One region of the Paenibacillus sp. BGI2013 genome, then DNA from elsewhere that is predicted to be linked to it. Evidence: riboswitches for the same ligand, from Rfam matches in the RefSeq annotation. Region 1 holds a riboswitch; each other region holds the start of a gene.
What was found. Region 1 has a riboswitch for S-adenosylmethionine ahead of mmuP (S-methylmethionine permease). Riboswitches for the same ligand answer to the same signal wherever they lie in the genome.

Region 1 (7,520 bases):
TCCTGTCAGTCTGGTTGAGGAGACGAAGTCCCTCCAAGAACTCGCAGTTGGTGTGTTGTTTGGGAAAAATGCACTGCTGGTTGATGGTTTGCCAGGTGCTTTATTAATTGGAGCTCATAAGATCAAAACAAGAGGTATGAATGAACCCTTGTCAGAGGGACTGCTTCGTGGGCCTCGTATTGGTTTTACAGAGCAATTAAGCGATAATACAGGCATTTTACGTCGTTATGGAAGTGATCAGAGCCTGTTTATTAAGAAGTATGAAGTGGGTTCACGGATCAAAAAAGATTTGGCGATAGCCTATATTCAGGATATTGCCGATCCAGATCTCGTTGCTGAAGTATGCAAGCGAATTGAAGAGATGGATATGGATTCAATGCTCGAATCAGGTTATGTGGAACAACTCATCGAAGATAATACACTGAGTCCTTTTCAGCAGGTACTGAATACGGAAAGACCTGACCGGGTGATGGGTGCTCTTCTGGAAGGCCGAGTGGCAATTTTGTTGGATGGAACGCCATTTGTATTAATTGTACCGGTGACCTTTAGCATGTTGCTTCAGTCTCCCGAGGATTATTATGAACGCTGGATTCCTGGAACATTTTTGCGAGTGCTACGTTTTATGGCCGCGATGCTGGCATTGCTTGCTCCTGCGCTCTATATCTCGTTTATCTCGTTCCATCCGGGTCTTATTCCAACCAAGCTGGTATTGACGATTATTGAAACGCGTACCGGAGTTCCATTCCCCTCAATTATTGAGGTACTCATCATGGAGCTTTCAATTGAAATCTTGAGGGAGGCCGGGATACGCTTGCCCAAACCGATTGCGCCAGCGATGGGTATCGTAGGAGGTCTGATTATTGGACAAGCAGCGGTGCAAGCGGGAATAATAAGCCAATTTCTGGTCATTGTCGTTGCGGTAACAGCCATCTCTTCCTTTACGATTCCGGTCTATAGTGCGGGATTAACGCTAAGGATTCTACGATTTGCCGCTATGTTCAGCGCAGCCGTACTCGGATTGTTTGGCGTGGTTATGTTCTTTCTGCTTGTGTGTACACATCTGGCACGACTCTCAAGCTTTGGCGTACCTTATGTTGCACCAGCCGTTCCCTATCACATGAATGAATGGAAGGATTTTGTTATCCGTGCACCGCTAAATATGATGAGAATGCGTCCCAAAATGACTAATCCGATCGATGATGATCGGAAAAAATAAATGGAATTCCATCTACTGAAGGTCTGGAGGTGAACTAAGTGAATGGCTCCCAAGGAAAGCTAACCACGACACAGGCTGTTGTAATTATTGTCAATTACATGCTTGGTGCCGGGATATTGACGTTACCTCGAACGACCAGCAAAGCTGTCGGAACACCGGATGTCTGGATTTCCATTATCCTATCTGGATTCATTATCATAGGTGTCGGAATAATTCTGGTTACCCTGTGTCGCAGATTTCCGGAGAAAACCGTCTTCCAGTTCACCCGTGAGATTACGGGCAGCTGGATTGCTTACATACTGGGATTGTCTATGATTATGTATTTCATAGTTATTGCCGCATTCGAAATCAGAGTTATGGCTGAAGTAACTGGGATGTATCTGCTCGAACGCACCCCCACCTGGGCGATTGTGATGGTCTTCATGTGGATCGGTGTATATATGATTTCAGGCGGGCTTGGCGTTATCGTACGTGTGTTTGAGATCATCCTTCCGATTACGATTATTATATTTGTGATTGAAATTTTGCTTAGTAATCAGCTATTCGAGATTGGCAATCTGAGACCCGTCCTCGGTGATGGGATTATGCCCGTTTTCCAAGGGTTGAAGCCTTCACTATTATCTTATACGGGCTATGAGGTGATGTTAATCATGACTGCCTATATGAAAAATCCGAAGAAGAGCAATAAAGCGATGACCTGGGGGATACTCATATCCACTATTATCTACTTGATCACGGTGGTGATGGTTATAGGCAGTTTATCGCTCGATGGCATCAAAACTCGAACCTGGCCAACGCTGGATTTGGTAAGAAGCTTCGAAATCCAGGGTCTGATATTCGAGCGTTTTGAATCCTTATTGCTGGTCATCTGGATTATGCAAATCTTTTCGACTACAGCAATTACACATTACTGCGCTTCGGTGGGTATTCGTGATTTGTTTCGTTCCAAAAAAATCAAAGGCATCATGTACGGCCTGCTGCCGTTCATTTATCTGACAGCAATGATACCCAAAACAGTGGATGATACCTTCGTACTAGGAGATATGCTAGGCAATGTGTCCGTATTTTTGTTTGGCATTTTACCTCTGGTACTACTGTTGTTAAGTCTGATTCGCAAAAAAGGAGGCAAGCATGCATGATTACATTCCGCATGTTGTTACGCTTAGCCACTGTATTATGCATTCTCTTAACGATATCCGGATGTTGGAGCAGTCGAGAGATAGAGGATCTAAGTGTCTACGTTGGTCTCGGGATCGATATCGGCAAAGAGACGGAATTTGAGGAGAACATCGCCAATCAGGGAGGAGGGTATTCCAAGCAGAACAATGTGACAGCCACGGTACAGATTGCTCCGGGTAATTCCAGCAGTCAGAAGAGCCAACAATCCGGTTCGCCTGCTTCTGGTAAAACGTCCTATTCCAATGAACAGCTTACCGGAGATTCCTTGCTGCAAATCTTTCGTCAGTTTGCACTGAGACGAGATCATCCGCTCATCGGACATCATCTGAAGGTTATCGTTGTGTCCAAGGATATCGCCAAAAAGTATGGTCTGGACCAGCTGCTGGATTTTGTACTTCGGGATAACGATATTCGTCCTAACTGTCTGGTGTTGATTAGCCATCATCGCGCTGTTGATGTACTGACTTCAGATGATCCTTCCCGGATTCCAGCATTTTATCTTACAGGTATTACCGGTAATTCATACTTGTCCAATAAAATCCTGGACCCCGTTCTACTCTCCAAATTAGATGCACAAATGCAATCCGGCTCCAGCTTTTTGCTCCAGAATGTACTGAACTTCAATGGAGAGGACAAGTTCTCCGGTGCCAGTATCTTTGATGGGAAAACAACAAAATTCATCGGGGAACTCAGCCAAACGGATCTAGAAGGGCTATCTTGGCTCAGACCTAAAGAAAAAGGAGGTATCTTGAAGACATACAATAAAGAGGGGTTCACTGTTGTATATGAAATGAAGAAGAAAAAAACAACAATAATTCCAAAAGTGGTTGGCGATGATATTTCATTCCATGTGAAAACTGAATCCGAAGGCTGGTTGATGGAGGATTGGCGTGCTCCCGAGGAAGAGGAAAAAGGTGCGTATCTCAGTGAATTGGAAAAAGAATTTGCTGAACTTGCCAAACAACAGATTCGACAGTTGTTATACAAACTGCAGCATACCTATAAAGTAGATGTTGCGGATTTTCGGGATAGCTTGCGTATTAAAGAACCTAAAACATGGAAAAAAGTCAAAGACGATTGGGATAAAATTTTTAGCACCGTGCCGATCACCTATGAGGTAAAGACCACCATCACGAATCCGGGGTCTTCCACCGAATAGCGAGGTGTGCCATATATTATTTAATTGTTGACACATTCATGATAGATCGCTATATTAGTAAAAAATCATTTTCTTATCCAGAGAGGTGGAGGGACTGGCCCTTAGAAACCTCAGCAACAGATCTGAAGGATACTGTGCTAATTCCAGCGGGTGAAAGCCTGATAGATAGGAGCGTTTGTTTTTATTTGTCAGTAACGGCGCACTCTTTAGGCAGAGTGGGTCTTTTTTGTTTTTTCTGGATGAAGAAGTAGGGGAGCAGCAGGTATGGAGAACAACAACGACAAAGGGCATTTTCAGCGGAAAATGCAGGCACGGCATGTGGTCATGCTCTCTCTCGGAGGAGTCATTGGAACGGGATTATTCCTCAGCTCAGGTTACACCATTCAGCAGGCGGGACCACTGGGAACCATTCTGTCCTATCTGATTGGAGCCATCGTTGTGTATCTGGTGATGCTCTGTCTTGGTGAACTGTCTGTTCATATGCCAGAGACGGGAGCATTTCATAGTTATGCAGCCAAATATATCGGACCGGCAACAGGTTACACGGTGGCTTGGTTATACTGGTTAACCTGGACTGTTGCGCTTGGCTCCGAATTCACAGCCGCCGGATTGCTTATGCAGCGCTGGTTCCCATCGGTAAACGTATGGATATGGAGCGCGGTTTTTGCACTGATGATCTTTCTGTTTAACGCTCTAACGGTGAAATTTTTTGCGGAATCCGAGTTCTGGTTCTCATCTGTAAAAGTAGTGACTATCGTAATCTTCATTATTATCGGTGGCGCAGCCATGTTTGGGTTCATTCCCATGGCGGATTCTGAACCGGCTCCATTTCTATCGAATATTACCGCATCCGGGTGGTTCCCTCATGGGGCTACAGCGATATTGATGACCATGCTTGCTGTAAACTTTGCCTTCTCAGGCACCGAGTTAATCGGCATTGCCGCCGGTGAGACGGAGAACCCGGAAAAGACGATACCAAAGGCTATTCATACAACGCTGTGGCGTTTGGTTATTTTCTTCATCGGAACGATTATTATCTTGTCGGCCTTGCTGCCCATGTCGGATGCCAGTGTACTGGAAAGTCCGTTTGTAGCGGTAATGGAGCGGGTGGGTGTACCCTATGCAGCAGACATTATGAACTTTGTTATTCTGACGGCGATTCTCTCTGCTGCCAATTCAGGCCTGTATGCATCTTCACGTATGCTCTGGTCTCTGGCTGACAAAAGAACGATCTCTCCGTGGTTTGCCAAATTGACCAAAAGCGGAGTACCGCTGAATGCACTTCTGATTAGTATGGTGGGTGGTGCGCTGGCCTTGCTGTCCAGCATCATTGCGCCAGGTACGGTGTATATTACGCTGGTTTCCATTTCAGGTCTGGCTGTCGTTGCAGTATGGATGAGTATCAGTGCCTCCCAATACATGTTCCGCAGACAATATATCCGGGAAGGACATGCGGTCAAAGATCTGGTCTACCGCACACCACTGTATCCGGTGGTACCAATTGTTTCATTTATATTATGCCTGGCTTCATGCATAGGTATTGCCTTTGACCCGACACAGCGAATTGCGCTGTATTGTGGGGTTCCGTTTATCGCAGTATGTTACGCTGCTTATTATCTGACAGAACGTGTGAATAAGAAAAGAGGACAAGTACATGACGCAAGAACAACAGACTAACCCCATGGAACAGATCCTTCGTGAACATCCGGTCATGATTCTGGATGGAGCGTTGGCTACGGAACTCGAACAGCATGGATGTGATCTCGATGATCCACTATGGTCTGCTCGTGTGTTGCTTGAGAATCCGGATGTTATTGTTCAGGTCCATGCAGATTATTTTCGAGCAGGAGCCGACTGTGCGATTACATCCAGTTATCAGGCGACGGTGGATGGTTTCCGCAAGAGAGGGATTGGTGAACAGGCAGCACTGGAGCTGATCCGGAAGACGGTGGAACTGGCTGTACAGGCGAGAGATGACGTGTGGGCAGAAGTGCAGAGTAGTTTAGTAGGGAGAGAAAGCTCGACAGGTCAGCTTGTAGAAGCTCCTTCGGTACGTTCCGAGAACGTAGAGAATGAGGAGCATATAACAGATCGTACAGTAGATCGCGAAGGGGACAGTTTTCGTCCACGTCCAATTATTGCCGGGTCCGTTGGTCCGTACGGCGCCTATCTGGCGGATGGTTCAGAGTATGTGGGACATTACGGCGTGTCGGATGAGACGCTGGCCGCATTTCACCGTCCGCGTATGGCGGCGCTGATTGAAGCGGGTGCTGACATTTTGGCGTTTGAGACAATTCCTTCGTTGCAGGAAGCACAAGTGCTGGTTGATTTACTGAAGGAGTTTCCTCATGCGTATGCCTGGTTATCCTTTTCTTTAAAAGACGGGACAAGCATCAGCGAGGGCACACCGCTTGAGGTATGTGCACAGAAGTTTGGCTCCGAGCCGCAGGTTGCGGCGATTGGCCTGAACTGTGCTCCGATGGAAGTGGTGACGGAAGCAGTGGGTATTTTGAGCTGTACCAGCGATAAACCTGTTATTGTGTATCCGAACTCGGGAGAAGTATATGATGCAGCAACGAAGACGTGGAGCGGACAGGGTACCTGTGGCAGCATGAGTGATGCTTCGGAGCAGTGGGTTGCTGCGGGCGCGCAGATTATTGGCGGCTGTTGCCGCACTACGCCACATCAGATTGGTGCACTTGTGAAGAAATGGCGGAATTAGTTCATATCATGATAACAAGCCCTTCCACATCCTATAGAGGTATGGAAGGGCTTGTTTTATTGTGTTAAGGCATTCTGATTACATTATTCGATAACCAGTATACGTGGCGATGCTTCCCGAATGATTCTCGAAGAGAACCACGAGCCAAGACTGGCTGCAATGATGCTTAGACAGGTGAACAGTACCATTCCACCCCAATGCAGGATCAGTGGAAGCTGTACGATACCATAACCGGAAAGGACCATTTCGAGTAGAAGAGGCAGCAGGTATACGCCGACGAAAATACCCAGTATGGCTCCCACGGAGGACAGTATGAACATTCCCATGGTGAGCGACAACCGGATTTGGCGAGATGTCATTCCCAGCGATTTGTATATCCCGTACGTTCTGCTTTCTTTACGGATATTGATTCTACAGGTACTGAAAATAATGATGAACGTCACAATGATAAACAGAAATCCGATCAGGCTCATCGGATAGATCAGGATGTTAGCGGCTTCTGCGTAAACCGAATCAAGCAAAGTCTTCTGAGTGACTACCGAAGCAAAATCTTTAAATTGCTCATTTAATTCAGAGGCAACCTTACCCGCTTGTGCCATATCGTTCACATTGATGAAGATAACATCAAATTCACTATAATCCGGGTTCACACTTCTCATGGCATCAATGGTGATTCTGCCTGAAACAGACATGTTGGCGAACGCCTGATAGATGCCTGTGATGAGGAATGTACGCTTTTCTCCTTCAATATAGATATCGATAAGATCACCGAGATCTTTATTTGATGTTTTGGCTACACTTACACCAATGGCAATTTCATTCGCATGTTGTGGGTTAACCCCTTTTAACGTTTCGAATCCAAGTTCCTGATAACTCCCGTCCAGTACACTCAAGTTGAGACTGATGGATTGGCCCTCTACTGCTGCCAAAGACTCCGGGCTAATTACACCCGTTGTGTTCCCTTGCCAGCCTACATTGCTGATCCTCGAATCCTGCGCTAACACGTGCTTTAGTTCAGCCTTGGGGAAGTTACTTTTGTTCACTACGACTGCTGCGATATTGGCATTGTCATACCCCCATTTAGCTGCGGTCTGTTCAATTCCGTTTATACTGGTCAGCAGAACATACCCCAAAACTAGTACGGAGGAAGCCATGGTAGTCAGCAGGATTGTTAGAACAGAGCTTTTGGTGTTTTTGAACACATGTCGGAATCCAAGCACGGCGGTCACAGGCAGTCGTGTGAA
Region 2 (7,520 bases), on a different contig from region 1:
TGTCTGTATATCACTGTGGGTACAGGTATTGGTGCAGGTGCTGTGGTTGGCGGTAAAATGGTCCATGGATTGTCACATCCAGAGATGGGACATATCATTGTACGCAGACATCCGGAGGATACATACGAGGGTTTCTGTCCGTATCATGGTGACTGCCTCGAAGGCCTTGCAGCAGGACCGGCCATTAACAAACGTTGGGAGCAACCGGCTTATGAACTGCCTGCAGATCATAAAGCTTGGGAGATCGAAGCACATTATCTGGCACATGCACTGATGAATTATGTTCTCATTCTCTCTCCGCAGAAAATCGTCATGGGTGGCGGAGTAATGAAGCAGGAGCACCTGTTCCCGATGGTCCGTAGCAAACTGCAGGAGTTGCTGGCTGGATACGTTCAGCATCCGGCACTTCAATCCGACATTGACCAGTATGTTGTTTCACCAGGACTTGGTGACAATGCGGGTCTGTGTGGTTCACTGGCGCTTGCCAAGTTGGCATTGAATAAGTAGGTCATTAAGGGATTGACGAATTTTACCATTGTGGTATGATATGGGCAACAGCATAGTACGGTTAATGAGGAAGCACCTCTCTTGCATGGATTTTGCAGGAGGGGTGTTTTTTTGTGCTGCCTATAGGTAGCATCTTTAACTCGTATAAGCTGAATATTCAAAGGGAGGGAACGAAAATGGAAGTCATTTTCATGAACAGATTGTCCAGAATGTCAGATCAGAATGCAGAGTATGCACAGTTATGGATTGGGGAAGAGGAAGATAGTTGGCAGCTGGGATGGAGTCGCTACGAGGAAGGAGAGCGTGAGGACAGCATCTGGTATGAGGGGACTTCTTGGGAGGAGCTGCTTCATATTTACCGTCATCAGCTTGCCATACAGATGAGTGAGGGGTACCGACCGCAGTTGCAGGGGTTATTTCATGAGAATGATGATCTGAAGTCACGCAGTTATGGTGGACAGCGGCTCCATTGTTACAGTGAGTTATACGGCAATGAGCAATTATATACGGATCTGTGCACATGGCGCAGGAAGAGAGCTGTGTCTGACCGGAAGGCACCGTATTTTATTGCAACAAATCGTCTGCTGCGTTTGATCAGTGCCTTTGTTCCGCAATCGCTGGATGAACTGATGCAACTTCCGGGCGTAGGAGAGAGCAAAGCAACTGAGTATGGTACGGAATGGATGGAGATTACAACCGGACTGGAGCGTTCAACGACATTCCCGCTGGACTGGGTATACACGGCGCTGAAGGAAGAAGAGTATGAGAGTTGGTTATACAAGCAGAGAGAGCAGAAGTACAAGCAGGAACTTGATAAGTTCACCACACGTAAGCAGGTGCTTGAAGGCATGAAGGAAGGGTATACGTTAGAGGAGATTGTTAATCGATCCGGATTATCCCGACGCGAGTTGGTTGAGCTGTTAGAGGCACTGGATCACGAAGGTTATGACACCGATTGTCTTCTTGATGTGGAGCTGGCAGTGATGCCAGAGAACGAACAAGAGGCCGTATGGAGTGCGTATGAGGAGCTGGGAGATACGTTCCTGAAGCCAGTATTACATAAGGTGTATGGAGGAGAGAAACCCGATGGAGGAAGTCTGGAGCAGGTCTATGAAAGACTGCGCATGATTCGAATCCGCTTCCGTCGGCACGCAGAGACAGAGAAGAATGTTGGTTAATAATCAGAAATGAAAAAAGACGAGGCGTTTCTCCCGGAGGAGCGCTTCGTCTTTGTTATTTCATAAAAGTTCATACCCAGTCTTTCTTGCGGAAAATGAAGAACATGCTCAGGCCCAGTGTAACCATCAGACCAATCACAACAAAATAGCTGTATTTCCAGTTAAGCTCTGGCATATTCGTAAAGTTCATGCCGTATATACCGGTAATGACTGTCAGCGGCATGAAGACCGTGGTAATGGCGGTAAATACACGCATGATCTCATTCGCCCGGTTCGCAATACTGGATTGGTAGGCTTCTCGCAAGTTGCCCATCAGGTCGCGATAAGTCTCAAAGGTTTCAGATATTTTTACAGCATTCTCATAGATGTCACTGAAATACTTTTGCAGTTGATCATCGATGAGACGCAGATCTTTTTTATTCAAGGTGTTAATAACCTCTTTCTGAGGTCCAAGGACTTTTTTCAGCCACAGAATCTCACTGCGTAGCCCGATGATTTCATTCAGATGTGACTTTTTGGTGTGCATCAGAATGTCTTCCTCAAGCTTCTCGATCCGTGCTTCAATTCGGTCACCTACGGTGAAATAATTATCAACAATCAAGTCAACCAGCAAATACAGCAGACGATCCGGTGTACTGATTTCCTGTTCCCACAGGATGGGTTTCAGTGTACGCAATTCGCTGACCTTGTGCTTGGTAACACTAATAATGAAATGTCTGCCGAGAAACAGGTTGACCGCACGTAGAAATATCTCTTCATCATCAAAACGGATGCTATTAATCACAATAAAATAATGGTTCTCATAAATTTCAATCTTCGGACGTTGTTCTTCGTCACTAAGACAGTCTTCCACAGCCAGATCATGCATCAAGAACAGCGGCTGAAGTACCGCCAAATCGTCTACGTCTGCATCAATCCAGTAAAATCCTTCCGCTGGTGGAGTCAGCGCCTGCTGAATGTCGTCCACCGGAATAAATACACCGTTGTTAACCAACCGGATTTTCATCGTTAATCTACTCCTTCTGCACCCGCCAACTTGGCGGATATTATCATTATGGGCGCAAAAAGAACAAATCAGCCGGTCGGCAGCGGAGCCTGGAGATCAGGGCTGCGTTCACTATATAATCAAACGGAAGTCACGTCCCGCTGCCGGCATGCTGATGTCAATTCTCTATGCAGTTTGTCGGAATTCGGCTGCCAGTCAGGCCTCGGGTCGCCATCCATTTAATATGTCACCTCTCACATAAGGGTTTATAACACCTTGTTTAGTATACCGCTGGTACAAGGTGCTTTCAAGCGCAAAAATGTGTCTATTTCGCGCCCTGAGGCAGTGTATGACAACGGATGATGAACGGTTCCGATCTGGGAAGCAGACATCGAACTGCATCTTGACGTGAGGGCATTAATGTAATAAAGTAGACGGTGAACCATATTTAATTACAATCTAATACAGCGAAATCTTATCAAGAGTAGGTGGAGGGACTGGCCCGATGAAACCCGGCAACCGGCGGTATACCGCACGGTGCTAATTCTTGCAGTGACTAAGTGTCAAGTGGCACTGTTGTAACTGAGAGATGAGAGAGGCGCATATCTTTTTTACATATGACCTTTCTCGAAATCCGAGGAAGGTCTTTGTTATATGCCCCGACTTCTCAGCAGTGATTTTCGCTAAGGAACTTGAGGTTGTTTGTAACGTTGGATGAAAGAGCAATTCAATGTTTTTACAAGCTCAAGGCAGTCTATAACTGTATTGATGTGAAGACATCAAGCCAAGGGTGGCTGCATCTATCTATGCACAAGGAGGAGTTAGACTTACTATGCCAATCAAAATACCCGATACTCTACCAGCAAAAGAAGTACTTGAAGGAGAGAATATCTTCGTCATGGATGAAACTTCTGCATATCAGCAGGATATTCGTCCACTCCGTATCGCTATATTAAACCTGATGCCCACAAAGGAAACGACCGAAACACAATTGCTTCGTCTGGTGGGAAACACGCCTATTCAGGTGGATGTCGTTCTTGTACATCCCAAATCCCATACGTCGAAGAATACGTCTCAAGAGTATTTGGATCTGTTCTATAAAACCTTTGATGAGATTGAGCACCGTCGTTTCGATGGAATGATCATTACGGGTGCCCCGGTGGAACAGATGGATTTCGAAGACGTGAACTATTGGAATGAAATCCAGGAGATCTTCGAATGGACCAAAACCAATGTGACTTCAACCCTCCACATATGTTGGGCTTCTCAGGCAGGTTTATACCATCATTTTGACGTACCCAAGGTTGCACTTGATGAAAAGTGTTTTGGCGTTTTCCCACATACCATCAATAAACCACATGTTCCGTTGTTGCGTGGATTCGATGAAGTATTCAACGTTCCACATTCCCGTCATACGGAAGTGAGACGCGAAGATATTGAAAAGAATGAGAATTTAGAGATTTTGGCTGAATCCGAGGAAGCGGGGATCTTCCTGGTTGCTACCAAAGACGGCAAACAGATTTTTGCCACAGGACATGCCGAGTATGACCCGTTCTCATTAAAGTGGGAGTATGACCGGGATGCAGCCAAAGGGTTGGATATCGCATTGCCTAGGCATTATTATCCGAATGACGACCCTTCCCGTGTGCCACCAGCTACTTGGCGCGCTCATGCCAACTTATTATTCTCTAACTGGCTCAATTACTATGTGTATCAAGAAACACCTTACGATATTGGCCCGCAAATCTAATCGAGATTACAGGAGGATGCAGCAATGGAAGACAACAACAAGTTGAAAATCGAAAGCCGCTTAGCACAAATTGGGTCCATCAATGAACCGGTAACAGGCGCCATTAACTTTCCGATCTATCAATCCACTGCGTTTCGCCACCCTAAGCTTGGACAAAGCACGGGGTTTGATTATATTCGTACGACTAATCCAACCCGTAAAGTATTGGAAGAAGCCGCCGCAGCGCTGGAGTCCGGTGATGCAGGGTTTGCCTGTAGCTCGGGAATGGCTGCGCTGCAAACGATTTTTGCCATGTTTGGTCAAGGGGATCATCTGATTGTATCGCTGGATCTGTATGGTGGAACCTATCGTCTGCTGGAACGTATTCTGTCCCGTTTCGGCGTAACTGCTAGTTATGTGGACACGAATGACCTTGTAGCACTGGAGAAGGTTCGTCAGCCGAATACCAAAGCTGTATTTATTGAGACACCAACCAATCCACTGATGATGATCACCGATGTGGAAGCCGTTGCTTCCTGGGCGAAAAGTTACAACCTGTTGACCATTGTTGACAACACGTTGTTGACTCCATTTTTCCAACGTCCGATTGAACTGGGTGCCGATATCATCATTCATAGCGCTACCAAATATCTGGGCGGACATAATGATGTGCTCGCCGGACTAATTATTACCAAAGGTGAGGCGTTATCTGCTGAGATGGCGTTCCTGCATAATTCCATTGGAGCGGTATTATCTCCAAGTGACTCCTACCAGTTGATGAAAGGTATGAAAACGCTGGCTCTTCGCATGGAGCGTCATGAGCACAATGCACTTACTATTGCCAAATACTTGCTTGAGCACCCAGCGGTGGTTGAAGTGTATCATCCAGGTCTATCCGATCATCCGGGGTATGAGATACAGAACAAACAATCTACCGGTAACACAGGTATCTTCTCTTTCAAAGTGAAGGATGCACGTTATGTTGAACCGTTGCTGCGTCATATCAAACTCATTGCTTTTGCCGAAAGTCTCGGCGGAGTCGAATCACTTATGACTTATCCCGCAGTACAGACTCATGCGGATATTCCGCTTGAAATTCGTGAAGCCGTAGGTGTGGATGACCGTCTGCTCCGGTTCTCTGTAGGCATTGAACATGCGGACGATCTGATTGCAGATCTCGGCAATGCTCTGACAGCTGCACAACAGGAAGTGGAAGGAGGCGTGCACTCATGAGTGAGTCCAACAACAAGCCCAATTCCGAGTTGAAATTTGATACCAAATTGCTCCATTTTGGCGATGAGATTGACAAAACGACTGGAGCCTCCAGTGTACCGATCTACCAAGCATCAACATTCCATCATTTTGATATCTTCAATCCGCCTCAACATGATTACAGTCGTTCGGGTAATCCGACACGTCAGGCTTTGGAAGATTACATCACATTGCTGGAGGGCGGCGCACGAGGCTTTGCCTATTCTTCGGGGATGGCTGCGATCTCAAGCGTGTTCATGATGTTCTCCGCAGGGGACCACATGATTGTAACGGAAGACGTATATGGAGGTACGTATCGTTTGCTTACTTCCATATTAAGCCGTATGCAGATCGAGACAACCTTTGTAGACATGACCAATATAGATGAAGTGAAAGCGGCACTCAAGCCAAACACCAAGGCAGTTTATATGGAAACACCGTCCAACCCTACACTGCGAATTACGGATATCGCTGCCGTAACTGACTGGTCGAAGGAACATGACCTGATCACGATTCTGGATAACACCTTTATGACACCTTACTATCAGCGTCCAATTGAGCTTGGTGTGGACATCGTCGTACATAGTGCTACGAAGTTTCTCGGAGGTCACAGTGATGTACTTGCAGGGTTAGCTGTTGCTCGCACGGAATCACTTGGCGTACAACTGAAACAGCTGCAAAATGGACTTGGAACTGTACTCGGGGCACAAGAATCCTGGCTTTTGATGCGCGGGATGAAAACCTTGGGGGCTCGCATGGCTCATAGTGAACGGAGCACAGCCAAACTGGCGGCATGGCTTAATGAGCGCAGTGATATTACCGCTGTCTTTTATCCTGGACTGGAGGATCATCCGGGCCGTGAGGCACATGAGCGCCAGTCCACAGGATATGGAGCTGTCGTTTCTTTTGACGTCGGTTCAGGTGATCGTGCAAAAGCAGTTCTTAACCGGGTGAAGCTACCTATTGTTGCTGTAAGCTTGGGAGCTGTGGAGAGTATTCTGTCCTACCCAGCGATGATGTCTCATGCGGCAATGCCGGCTGAGGTTCGCCGTGACCGTGGCATTACAGATGGATTGCTGCGCTTCTCCGTAGGTCTGGAAGATATCGAAGATCTGATTGTAGATTTGGAGCAAGCACTTCAGGAATCCTAACAAAAAAGGATGCCCGAATACGCCGATGTGTATCACTTAAGTTCGAACTAATTCTTTTCCATATGTAAAAATTTTTACTTATTTTTAAAGCACCTGTACATAAGGTGCTTTTTTTCACATGTAACCTGTGTTACGATATGTGGAGTACAGAAATACGATGTTGCCACCAGAACTTGCTTCTCTTGAACAAGTTGGGACGGATCGTTATATAATTTCTCTTCATGAGGGAGGCTTTTTTACGATGAGTACGGTAGACCGTATCTTAGATAAAGCCCTTCGGGGCGAACGTTTGGACTTGGAAGACACGATTGAGCTATTTGAATCGAATGAAGTGGACAAAATCGGGGCAGCTGCTAATGTCATTATGAAACGCATGCACCCTGAACCATACAGAACATTTGTAATTGGGCGTAACGTCAACTACACAAACGTGTGTGATGTGTACTGCCGTTTTTGTGCTTTCTACCGCAGACCTGGTTCGGATGAAGGTTATGTGCTTCCGGACGAAGTTATTTTCCAGAAGATTCAGGAAACGGAAGATGTGAATGGTACCGAGATTTTGATGCAAGGTGGAACGAATCCAAACTTGCCTTTCAGCTATTATACAGACCTGTTGAAAGCCATCAAAGAGCGTTTCCCAAACATCACGATGCACTCTTTCTCCCCAGCGGAGATTATGAAAATGGTTGAAGTATCCGATGGCCTTACATTGGAAGAAG
Region 3 (7,520 bases), on a different contig from region 1:
ATCCAACGCGGATAAACCGGAAAAACTCTGACTTGTGTTGATCCCCACGTCAGCACAGATTAGGAAACATAAAATAAGCCGTATATCTCTTCAGAAGAGATATACGGCTTATTCTTAATAGCTTCACATCATATCATACATATCGTGAATTATTCAGTTGCAGGTTCAACTGCACCTTTATAACGTTCTTTGATGAATGTTTTCACTTCTTCGGAGTGCAAAGCAGCAGCCAGTTTTTGGATTGCATCTGCATCCTTGTTGTCCTCACGGGAAACGAGGATGTTTGCGTATGGGTTACCTTGCAGATCTTCGATCAGCAAAGCATCATTCGCCGGATTCAGGTTCGCTTCGAGCGCATAGTTAGCGTTGATAAATACCAGATCCGCTTCATCCAATTGACGAGGCATCATGGCTGCATCCAGCTCAATGATATCCAGGTTCTTCGGATTGGCTGTGATGTCTTGAATCGTAGATGAGATATTTGTGTTGTCTTTCAGCGTAATAATACCTTCCTTCGCGAGCAACAACAGTGCACGTCCACCATTGGATGGGTCATTTGGAATTGCTACTTTTGCGCCGTCTGCCAATTCATCCAAAGACTTAATCTTTTTGGAGTATCCACCAAAAGGTTCAACATGAACAGGTGTTACAGAAACGAGGTTGAATCCACGTTCTTTATTCTCTGTGTCCAGATAAGGCTGGTGCTGGAAAAAGTTCGCATCCAATTTTTTATCAGCAAGCTGCTGATTGGGTTGTACATAGTCATTGAATGTAACGACTTGCAGACGAATACCTTGTGCTTCCAGTTCAGGCTTGATGCTTTCCAGAATCTCTGCGTGTGGTGTAGGTGAAGCTCCAACTTTCAATTCAACTGTACGAGGTGCACCTGCTGAATTGTCTGCGCCGCTATCGGCGTCCTTGTTGTTTCCGCAAGCTGCGAGAACCGCAATCAACATAAGACTAAGTAGAGCAAAAGACCATTTTTTCATGTGTAAAACCCCTTCTCTAATCATTTTTGTCATGTGGCGTCCGCATTATTGCATAACCATCATGTTATCTATGTGTTATTTCCTGGTGAAAAATGTAACCAAGCGATCTCCAGCCATCTGGAGAATTTGCACTAGAATGATCATCGACACTACGGATATAATCATGATTTCATTTTGATAACGATAATACCCATAGTTGATTGCCAGTGTTCCCAGACCTCCACCGCCAACCATGCCCGCCATCGCCGTATAGGAGACAAGCGTAACAATGGTGATCGTTATACCCGCAAGCAGTCCAGGCAGTGCCTCAGGCAGTAACACCCGTCTTACAATCTGTCCGGTCGATGCACCCATCGACTGTGCCGCTTCAATGACACCCCGATCAACTTCTCGCAACGTCGTCTCCACCAAACGAGCAAAATAAGGAGCTGCTGAAATAACTAAAGGTGGTATAACACCTAACACACCTGTAGCAGTACCGACGAGTGAACGAGTGAACGGTATAAGAGCAACAATCAATATGATAAATGGGACTGAGCGCAAAATATTCACAATCAAGGACAATATAATGTACACCGTCCGTGACTTGATCGAAGCAGATCGGGCTGTCATGAACAGCAGCACTCCGAGCGGTAAACCAAAAATTACGGTGAACAAGCCTGATACACCCAAAATTTGCAGTGTCTCAATGGAGGCTTTACCAACCTCTTCCCAGCGAACTGTTGAAAAATCCATCTAACGAAGCACCTCCACATCAAGTCCCTCAGCGGTTAATTCTGATATCGTCCGATCAATCGCATTTGAATCACCCTCGAACCGAACGGTCAGCTGCCCATAAGGAACCTGTTTGATCGTAGAGATTGTACCTTGCAGGATGGCAAAATCCACGCCTGTCTTACGTACCGTTCTAGACAAAATCGCTTCATACGTTTTGTTACCCAGAAAGGATATCTTCACAAGTTTGGAAGCAGCACCTGCCTGCAATTCAACGCCTGCATTTGCCAGAGCGGTCTCTTCCAGAGCAAGTCCAGCTTCATGGTCACGCATCATGAAGTCCCGCGTGATCGCATGCTGTGGCTTCAGGAACACGTCTGTTACAGGTCCTTGTTCCACAATGCCACCTTGATGAATGACAGCCACCTTGTCACAGATGTTCTGAATGACATGCATCTCATGTGTGATCAGCACAATCGTTAGGTTGTACTTTTCATTAATGTCGAGTAATAACTTCAGGATTGAATTTGTCGTCTGCGGATCAAGTGCCGAAGTAGCCTCATCACAGAGAAGTACATTTGGATCACTTGCAAGTGCTCTCGCAATCCCTACACGTTGTTTCTGGCCACCCGATAATTGAGCCGGATATTTGCTGCTGTGGTGCTCCAGACCAACCAGTGCAAGCATTTCCTTCACTTTGCGATCAATGGCTTCCTTGGGTGTATTCACAAGCTTTAGTGGAAAAGCTACATTGTCATATACCGTTGCCGAAGATAACAGATTAAAGTGTTGAAAAATCATTCCGATCTTGCGTCTCTGTTGCTGCAATTCGGTTTTGCTCAGTTCAGTCAGGTTAATTCCGTCAACCCATACCTCACCCTCCGTAGGCCGTTCCAGCAAATTAATACAGCGAATCAATGTGCTTTTGCCCGCTCCGGAATGGCCAATCACTCCGTAGATTTCGCCCTTTTGGATGCTCAAATTCAACTCGGATAACGCTGTTGTAGATTTTGTTCCTTTGCCGTACGTTTTCGTTAAACCTTTTAATTCAATCAATCGCACTTGCCCCTTTCCAACCACCTACATGTATCTTTACCCGATCTAAAGGAAAACTCCCCTTAAAGTACAAAAAAAGAGCCCTTTGCAGATACAAAGAGGGCTCTTCACGTGAAAGAATATACCTTCTCATCTGCCAAAATCGTGTCTTGCACCATTTTGTAGGAATTAGCACCTAACATCTATAACGAATGATACATGTATCATGTCATTACAAATCGGTTGCCGGGCTTCATCGGGCCTGTCCCTCCGCCGCTCTCGATAAGAAATATGTTGTTGTAGGATTTTATAAGTTCATGTAGTTTATGCTTTATAATGTGAACGTAACTTCCAAAAAATCAGTTATATCCGTGTAACATTCGATTGAAACTCAGTATATTCCAAGTATTCCGATTTGTCAAAGGGAATTATTTCTTTTCCATATTTTATTGATATAACTATAAGAGGCTGTTAACGTTTCACAGACCATATCGACACCCTGACGCATTTCCTGCACATGCTGATTCAGATCCTCCAATTTCACTTTACCTTGCAAGGTCTGGTGTAACTGCCACAGGTCATCGTGCATTTCTGAGTTCATGTAGTGAATTTCCATATTACGTCGTTTGCGCAGCTTGCTCATCGGCTCACGATAAGAGTCCTTGATCTGTATTAATTGCAACGCAAGATCATGATGTTCCCTCGCATAGTCGAACTGCCTTAACATTGTGAAATAAGAAAAATGCGCTTTGGTATTTGAAGTATTCAACTGGAATATTTCATTTAATACCGTGCCGACTTTATCCAGAATGGCAAAGCAGCGGATAAAGCCATCTTTGTAGAAATACACATACCGTGCATACTCGGCTTTTTCAGTCGGCGTCATATCATCCGTTGATCCTGCAACGACCTTTTTACGAAAATGAGCAGCAGCGAAACAGCTTTGCTCCAGTTCATCCAGTGAGGAGATGAGTCCCTGAGTCCACACATACAGTTTCCGATAGTCATGCGTGGGATCATGGTCCACATGCATTTGTCGTTGAAATAGCTCAAGCGTATGCGCCATTGCGTCCATCGCTGCCTTCAATTTACCTTCGTTTATACGTGGCTTTTCCCCCAACAACGTTCGCAGCATATCTAACCTCCTCTTTTCCAAAAAAACAAGAATTCATCACCGTAAACGAAACATCATTCATTCCGTGTAATTGCTGCTTGCCATAGGTTGCCCTGATCCCTCTGACATCAAACAAAGTCCACCTGTCCAATGATGTACATCACTGGATGGTGGACTTTCATATTTAAAAACGATTAGCCGGGCGATGTAGCTTGTACACCAGGAAACTCATATACGTTAAGACTCCGAACAATATGGCGATATCCAGCATATGAGCAAGAGCTACGAACATGTATACTTCCGGACGGTTCATTGTCACCATCATGAAAATACCAATGACTACTTGCATCAGAATAAGAACAACGGATACCACACCCAGAGTACGCATTTCCTTGTTGTCCGGATGATTACGGTAAGCGAAGTGACCCAGGATTGCGATAACAATCACGAGCGACGCAGCTGCTGCACGGTGAGCAAAAGCAACCGCTACCCCACCCGAAAGCTCAGGAATAATCTGCCCGTTACAGAGCGGAAATCCAGAACATCCCCCTGCAGAATCCGTGTGACTCACAAATGCACCCGTGTATACCACGAGATATGTGTAAATGGTGGAGAACCAGACCAGATTCCTGAATTTTTTACTAACCCGAGGGTATTTATTCAGTCGCTCCAATCCGCCATCTTTTGCCTCTTGCCTGATGCCCAGCGCCATCATTAGAGAACTGGCAAAAGCAATCAGTGCAAAGCCAAAATGCAGTGCCATGACTGCTGAAGATTGGGAGAAGACAACGGCAAAAGCCCCCATGATTCCCTGGACGATGACAAATACCAGAGTTAAGAAAGAAAACAATTGCAGGTCACGGCGTGACTTGCCAAACCGCAGAAAAGCGACAAACGAGGCAATGGACAACAGTCCAGCCAGTGCACTTACAGCGCGATGGGAATATTCAATAAGTGAAGCCACAGTATGTGCCGGAACGAGTTTTCCATTACATAAAGGCCATTCTGTTCCGCAGCCAAGGCCTGATTCCGTTTTGGTTACGATGCCTCCACCAAAAGTGGCCAGAAACATGACAAGACAGGTTAATACGGTTAACCATTTAAACAAAGTTAAGTGTTTCAATTTTTTCTCACCCGCTGTTGGTTTAAGATGGCGAAGAATATTCTCCGCTTGTTTCGGTACTTTGACACTTATTTCACAACTAAATTCATTATAACGGATAAAATGTTCATTGACGTCGCGCTTTGTGACAAAATGTTAACGTCTGGTGAAATAATGACCCACAGGTCATTGAGGATATGTACAGAAATGTTTCTTACATAGAACGTGTCGAACACACAAACGCCATTTCCCTATTTCAAGAGAAATGGCGTTCTTTTTATTATACCCTTTTACAACATGAACCTGTCATACTTTTATATAAGTTCATGAAACATTTACACAATAACGGAGAGGACAGAAATAGCCTGAAGAAGCGGAGCTAAAAGCTTTCTGAAAGAAAGCTGCATCGGAAGCATATGCTTCGCCTTTATCCCCGGATTTCTCCCCTTTATAAAAGGGATCAAAGAAATCTGGGGATAACAGCGATCGGAAGGTTATTCTGTCATCGTAGTGCCTGTGTGATATTCATCATTTGAACTTATATAACATTATTTATGGATCGTGTTGTACACTTCAACTGCTCGATCTAAGAACTGCTCAATCTCTTCTCTCGACTTGCGCAGCTTGTTCACATACCGTACGAGTTCGCGGCCATCTGTATACGCCACAAAGCTCGGAATGCCAAGAATATTCTGCTCTTCACTAACGGTTCCAACCTGATCCACGTCGACCTCAATCAAGGTCAATTCACGTGCATATTTCTCTTCAACCTCAGGCATAAACGGATCGATGTATTTGCAGTCACCACACCAGTCTGCCTTGAATACGGCAATCGTCAAACGTGGGGATTGGATGGCTACATCAAAAGCCGGTTTGGAGGTAATCTGTTCCATTCGGTTCATCTCCCTTTCTGTACCTTGTCTTACCCTAAGTGAAGCAAATTGGCGAGTGGAAGTCAAATAATCAGCGCATACTTAGAATAACCACATGGTCTGTGAAAATAAACCCAGAACATCATGAAAGGATGTCACATCATGACTTCCACCAGAACCGATTCTTCCAGCGAACAACATCACGGGTCCCTTCTGCAGATGGTCCGTTCCATTCCGGGTGCTGCCCGTGAAATCTGGCGTGGCAAACAGGCTGCATGGCAAGCTTCAGCACAGCTTCGTCACCCATTGCGTGACATCGAGTGGGATACCGATACGGCAGCTGCCTTACAGTCTGAGGTGGAGCGTTTGTTACCTACCAGCAACAAATCTTTTACACGCACGGACCAGGTTCAAAGCGCACTCGTCTGCGAAGAAGATTGCATCATTCTGGAAGAGATTAAGACACTGACTCAGGAGCACAATCGGAGTAATATCACCCGCACGGCAGCCTATCTGGAATGTTATGAGCAATATCCCGAACTGCATTGGGCACTACTGGCCCATATGGTCTCTCGCAACGGCGGATATCACATGACAGATCTTCAGAGTGACTTAATGCATAATCTACAGAATCAAAGCGATCGCCAGCATATGTATCGGCTGCTGGAGCGGTGCAATGCACTCATTTTCCAGGATGCATATCCACAGCTTCTGCTGTATATGAACAGTCGCCGGATCGGACGTAGCTGTTTCCATCTCTTGTCGCACTTTCACGTATCGGCGTTTATGACGCCGTTTTGGGAACGCTTTTGGCTGGAACGATGCAGTTCACTGCTAAGTGTGGCATTAATTATTAATGAGCAGAACTATATCGAGAGCCGGGTGGTGCAACATCCTTATTTTCAAAAAGAAGTACTTTCCAAACCCGCATTCCATCTGCATAATCTGGCCGGTCTGAATCATATCGTCTTTCCTCTTGGACAGGGAGCAGGACTCGCAGGACGCGTCATTGAACATTTTGGCAAACTAGATGAGCGAATCATGTTTGGTAAAGGGCTATATGCCCTGTTGTTTGGCGTGGAGCAAGTACACACACATGTGTTGGAGTTCGCACGCTTAGTTCCCCATCGTGGCTCGCGCGCTGAATATTGGCCTGGGCTGTTTACCAATCGTGAAGACGAGGCAGGGGAACATACACTTTATGCTCAGGAGCTAATGGATGAAGAATGGCTTCCAGAAGGGCAACGATTATATAGTCCGGAACTGCTCTCCGTATGGGGGGACACACCTTATGAACCGATCACCAGACAGGACTGGCTTCAGACTCGGGATAGTCTCGGTTATCTGACGGCACCGCGTCGGCCATGGCTGTTTGAGATGAGTCACGAACACCGGTATGGCATGCTGAAAACAGCACTGGCTCATGATGCCAAGGCCATCACACACTAATGCTAAAAATCATATAGAGCAGGCAAAGACGGATGATGTGATACCCGATGTACCGCTAATCCTCGCTTGCTGGGCTAATGTCGAGTTCAGTCGCTCAACTCTCCTTAACTATACAAAAAGCCCTGTCCGCTAAACAGCAGACAGAGCCTGTATCCTATTTTCACAAAATATTGGAGCATGGATGATGCTCCTTGCATGTTTAACCTCTTTGCCCAGCTCCACGTTGAAGACGCATAAGTGGACGA

Region 2: linked by a shared signal. The riboswitch ahead of metA (homoserine O-acetyltransferase MetA) and the one ahead of mmuP (S-methylmethionine permease) in region 1 are both predicted to bind S-adenosylmethionine.
Region 3: linked by a shared signal. The riboswitch ahead of CXK86_RS18375 (methionine ABC transporter ATP-binding protein) and the one ahead of mmuP (S-methylmethionine permease) in region 1 are both predicted to bind S-adenosylmethionine.

What each region holds. Positions count from the first base shown of each region.
Region 1 is NZ_PJFA01000010.1:66,238-73,757, forward strand. It holds gene CXK86_RS22185 (spore germination protein) at 1-1,216, shown strand, start outside; gene CXK86_RS22190 (spore germination protein) at 1,255-2,355, shown strand; gene CXK86_RS22195 (Ger(x)C family spore germination protein) at 2,352-3,554, shown strand; SAM riboswitch class I at 3,625-3,726, shown strand; gene mmuP (S-methylmethionine permease) at 3,819-5,231, shown strand; gene mmuM (homocysteine S-methyltransferase) at 5,209-6,276, shown strand; gene CXK86_RS22210 (ABC transporter permease) at 6,360-7,520, opposite strand, start outside.
Region 2 is NZ_PJFA01000001.1:128,576-136,095, forward strand. It holds gene CXK86_RS00610 (ROK family protein) at 1-507, shown strand, start outside; gene CXK86_RS00615 (HRDC domain-containing protein) at 684-1,685, shown strand; gene corA (magnesium/cobalt transporter CorA) at 1,756-2,691, opposite strand; SAM riboswitch class I at 3,143-3,266, shown strand; gene metA (homoserine O-acetyltransferase MetA) at 3,503-4,420, shown strand; gene CXK86_RS00630 (PLP-dependent transferase) at 4,445-5,632, shown strand; gene CXK86_RS00635 (trans-sulfuration enzyme family protein) at 5,629-6,801, shown strand; gene mqnC (cyclic dehypoxanthinyl futalosine synthase) at 7,043-7,520, shown strand, end outside.
Region 3 is NZ_PJFA01000007.1:73,048-80,567, reverse strand. It holds gene CXK86_RS18390 (DUF2167 domain-containing protein) at 1-31, shown strand, start outside; gene CXK86_RS18385 (MetQ/NlpA family ABC transporter substrate-binding protein) at 150-989, opposite strand; gene CXK86_RS18380 (methionine ABC transporter permease) at 1,065-1,724, opposite strand; gene CXK86_RS18375 (methionine ABC transporter ATP-binding protein) at 1,725-2,759, opposite strand; SAM riboswitch class I at 2,886-3,027, opposite strand; gene CXK86_RS18370 (Cthe_2314 family HEPN domain-containing protein) at 3,157-3,873, opposite strand; gene CXK86_RS18365 (COX15/CtaA family protein) at 4,037-4,975, opposite strand; gene CXK86_RS18360 (thioredoxin family protein) at 5,503-5,847, opposite strand; gene CXK86_RS18355 (DUF2515 family protein) at 5,989-7,275, shown strand; gene CXK86_RS18350 (putative polysaccharide biosynthesis protein) at 7,475-7,520, opposite strand, start outside.